Regions from separate parts of the Sporosarcina sp. USHLN248 genome, predicted to be linked through region 2. Evidence: a T-box and tRNA genes for the amino acid it is inferred to sense, from the RefSeq annotation. Region 2 holds a T-box; the other holds one or more tRNA genes.

Region 1 (2,408 bases), on a different contig from region 2:
CCCAGTCGTAGCCATCGTTCCGATAATGCAAACAGCCCCTAGTCTTTCAGGTGTCCACTTGCCATAGAAAATTCGTTCTGATTGAGGGAATGCAATAAAAAGGAAGAACGTCATGAACAGAGCCAACACTGCTTCAAAACCGATCGTCAACTGGATCGGCACAGGCGTATGGCCGCTATACATAATGAACTGCCATAACACTTGTACGACAATTATTGTGCCGGCTACCGTCAAGGGAATTGATTTTCGGAAAAACGGATGTTTCACGACGACCGTAAATAATATGAGCTCAAATAAATGAATGACGGCTTGTCCAAGTCCTAAGAAAGCGCTTCCGGTCATCCCGCCAATAAAGACCCATAATAAATATTTACGAAAACGGGTCTGTGCAAGTGCCCATACCGGCAAAAAGAACGGAACCGCCGTGTCGAACAAAACTGCTTGCGATAAGAAAAATGAAACAGATAGAAATAGAGCCGTTAACAAAATATGCATCTTTCGTTTTCCAATTGATTCGATCGTCTGCCTGAATTGACTGCTAATCGGTCTTTCCAAATTACCTATCATCTTCATCTCTACATTCCCCCTATGCTTCCTTTGCAACGAGTATACATAGAGTCGAGAGAAGAATTTGTCCGTTCATGACAAGGCGGCCAAAAAACCTTTCGACTATTTACGAAGGTTTTTTATCATTTAAATGACAGTTAGAGCGATTCATTCAAAACCTTTTGTGCGTCAGCCACTTGCATTTATAAAGGGCGACGGGAAACTATGGAGGAGAATCCCATATTCCACGCACTCTCCACCACAATTTGAAAACGCGCGAAAACTTGGCGAATTAATTGGAATTTGGTAAGTTTTCCGCCTATCCATAACCTGAAAATATTCCATCCGACAACGTAAAGAATATATTGACAGACCGTCCCGGCGCATGTATTATGGGTATTGTTGTTCTGAAAAACATATTCAGACATAATGGCGGCGTAGCTCAGCTGGCTAGAGCGTACGGTTCATACCCGTAAGGTCGTGGGTTCGATCCCCTCCGCCGCTATAACAAAAAGCAGCTCCCATCGGGAAGCTGCTTTTTTCATCATTTACTTTTTGTCCTTTTCTTCTACAGGTCTTACCGACTCGACTTGCTCCTTATGATGCAAATCATGGTGAATGAAATCCGTGAAGTATTCACGTATCGACAATGCATGCCCGCCAATTTTAAACGATTCGTCCCACTGAGAATCATCTATCTTTTTTAATGCACTGATATTCTTTTGCCTTTGCTCCTTCGCATATTCAATCGTTTCGGCAAATGTCTGCTGACGGGCCAAACTTGCTGCGGCATCATTGAATGGCCCCCACGGAACATCCTCAAGTTCCTCCCCTTCTTTCATATACGGCAGCCGTTCTTCCCTTGTGAATCGATCCCATTCAGCCATATGCATGACAATTTCATTCGGCGACCACTTTCCCTCTTTATAGGGCAAGATAGCGATTTGTTCTGGTATCGTTTTTAACGATTCCACCCAAATAATGTAGTCATTCAACTTGCTAAGAACTTGTTCTTTCTCCATGATTTCTCCTTCTTTTTCTATGAAAATAAATCTGCACTTGGCCATTGAATAGAGTTAGACAAAATGGGAAAACCTAAGTCATGACCAAAAAGTAAGCATAGGTACCTGTTGTTGTGAGGTAACTTTGTATAAACCCTTTTGGATTTGATTATACCAATTAGCTTGTAGTTTTTTGAAAGGCTCCTTGGTAATTAGCATGGAGTAAATGATTCCAAGCATCGATGCGACATCGCAACGAGTACTTTTTTATTGCCCCTTCTTGATGCGACCTGCGAATATTTAATTGCCAACCACCGATTCTGACATCTTGAGACGGCCCATGCAGCTTCACACATGGCGGATTTAATATGCGGTTTCCCTTTGACAGTACGTGTACTTGTCCGTTGCCCTGCGCTTTCATAACTTCCAGGTGATATGCCAGCCCATGAAGCCAAGTGCTGTGCTGTGGGAACTGCGCCATGTCGATGACGATTTCCGCAATGATTACGGCTGCCGTTTCATTTTTGATTCCCGGAATTGTGATAAGCAACTGTAGTTTCTCCTGATGGTTCACCAAAAGCATATCAATCCGTTGTTCGATTTCCGCAATCGCCTTTTAACCCGTGTCGCAACAGCTTGGCATTTTTTTCAGATAGAATATTGTCCAAAAATTTTACATTAAATTAATTGAAGCTGATTTCTAATTGATTCTCTTGCTTATATTTCCCCTCTTTTAAAATAAATTCATCTAAAAAGAAATGGAAATTAGATTGGTTGTTAACAACTCTATTTAGAAGCATAATAAAGCCAGCACCACCAGTACTATAGTCGCAACTGAGACGATACATTAGTGAACCAGGA
Region 2 (2,408 bases):
GGTCGGGCACCCATACTGCCCAGTTTTGACTCGTCGATAGCTTCCTTTTTTCTAATGTCAAATATTCATTTGAAACGATATGTGTCGGCAATGCAGCACTTTTGCCGATCCCTGAAAGAATGGCTGGCCAAATGATCGTATGGAAAGGAATATTGTCCTTGCCATGCACATAGTAAGAAATGGTGTCCTCATTCCAAAATTCCGCATCATCGGTACGATTTAGCGCAGCCCATTCCCGACTTGCTGAATAGTACCCTGTTACCGCTTCGATCCACACATAGATTTTTTTGTCCTCATAGCCGATAATCGGGATGCCGACGCCGTTCGCCAAATCCCTTGAGGCTGCCCGGTCATGAAGACCTTCCCGTAAATAACGTTCAGATTGGTGAATCGCGTTTTCACGCCATCTCCCCTCAGCTTTCGCATTTGCAACATATTGCTCAAGCTCATCTTGAAACGCACTTAATTTAAAATAAAAATGCTCAGTCTTTCGTACGGTAGGTTCATTGCCGCACAGCTTGCAAGTGCGATCCGTCAAATCAAGCGGATCTAAAATCGAGCCGCAATTGTCGCATTGATCGCCCCGTGCCCGGCTTCCGCAATACGGACAAATGCCTTCGACGAAACGATCAGGAAGAAACCGCTCGTCAAACTCACAATACGTCTGTTCCACTTCTTTTTTGAAAATAAAACCGTTATCCAATAAAGTCAAAAATACTTCCCGCACGACTTGATGGTGAAACGTGCCGTCAGTTCGTGTGTAAATATCATACGAAAATCCCAACCGAGAAAAACAAACGATAAACTCAGTATGGTATCGATCGGCGATTTCTTTAACAGGTACGCCCTCTAAATTCGCGCGTATCGAAATTGGCGTGCCATTGCAATCGCTTCCTGAAGCATATAGCACATTTTCACCTTTCAGTCGATAATACCTCGCCAAAATATCCCCCGGCAATAACGCCGCAATATGTCCCAAATGCAAAGATCCATTCGCATATGGCCAAGCTCCTCCTATAAAAACGCTCATCCATTCTTCCTCCTTTCAGGAAATCAAAAAACCCCATCCTTATCGAAAAAACGATAAGGACGGGGTTTGAATCCGTGGTACCACCTTACTTCACAGCCGACTTACGCCGAATGCCTCAAAAGTACACGCCAAAAAAGCAGTATACTTTGACGTGGATAACAAGCGCCAACCCTCGTCGCATCCTACTAGCCGGAAAGCGTTCAGTGCGAGGCTCAAGGATCATGTTCAAAAGATTTGTCCACTTCATTTCCACCGTCAGAAGCTCTCTATGCGACATCCTCTTTTTACTTTTCCCTTTCATTGCCTTTAGTAAGATGTAATTGAAATGATTATAGTTATTTTATTCGAAAAAGTCAACAATGTTTATCCGTTTGTAGGAGGACGTTGCTCTTCATCGTTCTTTTTCTTGTTGTTTCTATTTTTAGCATTGTCATTTTTACCGATGACATCCATATCGTCAGGACTCATGTCAAACCCGTATCCGAATTCTTCACGACCCAATGTGTTCCCTTTTTTAATTTTCTTTTCTTTCGACATACCTAATCACCTCCCGATGAATAAAAGGATGTGCTTGTAGGCTGCGGATTATGCGGAAATACGAATGTCTTCCTTACCAATATTGCTTGCAGCTGTTTATGTGATCGCCCACCATCTGGACGCATCCCTAGTTGATACGGTGGCAGCACTTCAATCGTTTTTTTGATAATATTCTCGGGGGAATGAACCCCAATACTCATAAGTGGAAAAGTTATGTTTGTTAAGGGAGATAGAAACCGGCAAGTAAAAAAGTTTCTCACCGATACTCGGCCCTTTACCACAGATTCAGAAGGACTTACCACCGTTTCAAGTATATTTTCCACCAATCCACCACCGCAGTTTGCCAACCTATCTTGTTTAGTATTCGTTCGTAGCGTATCTTTAGGTTCCTATCTTACCATCTTAAGAATTTCTTCATAATTAACCTGCGGGAATGTTAAGATTTAAGCAATACAATTGGTATCATAAGAGAAAAGCGAGGTGCGGATGATGGCGAGATTCACTGTCGTTGTGGCGGATGATGATAAGGAGATCCGCGATGGGATAGAAATTTACTTGAAAAATGAAGGTTATGATGTGCTAAAGGCGGCTGATGGGCGGGAGGCGCTTGATTTATTGCAAAATAATGAAGTACATTTGCTAATTCTTGATATTATGATGCCCAATATGGACGGGATTGCGGCGACATTTAAAATTCGGGAGGCGCAAAACATTCCGATCATTATGCTGAGTGCGAAGGCGGAGGATTCGGATAAGATTCATGGTTTGTCGGTCGGTGCAGATGATTATGTGACGAAGCCATTTCATCCATTGGAATTGATGGCGCGTGTCAAATCGCAGC

Evidence for each region. A T-box is a leader RNA that pairs with one kind of tRNA and senses whether it is charged. The one in region 2 lies ahead of metG (methionine--tRNA ligase), so its partner is inferred to be a tRNA-Met.
Region 1: it encodes a tRNA-Met, which carries the amino acid that the T-box ahead of metG (methionine--tRNA ligase) is inferred to sense. The anticodon was not compared.

Annotation. Positions count from the first base shown of each region.
Region 1 is NZ_JBBCZC010000027.1:16,383-18,790, forward strand. It holds gene WFH04_RS11910 (SpoIIE family protein phosphatase) at 1-573, opposite strand, end outside; tRNA gene WFH04_RS11915 (tRNA-Met) at 978-1,051, shown strand; gene WFH04_RS11920 (DinB family protein) at 1,095-1,568, opposite strand; gene WFH04_RS11925 (hypothetical protein) at 1,726-2,097, opposite strand; gene lanKC (class III lanthionine synthetase LanKC) at 2,231-2,408, opposite strand, start outside.
Region 2 is NZ_JBBCZC010000049.1:10,476-12,883, forward strand. It holds gene metG (methionine--tRNA ligase) at 1-1,030, opposite strand, end outside; T-box leader at 1,083-1,340, opposite strand; gene WFH04_RS15875 (hypothetical protein) at 1,394-1,567, opposite strand; gene WFH04_RS15880 (response regulator transcription factor) at 2,057-2,408, shown strand, end outside.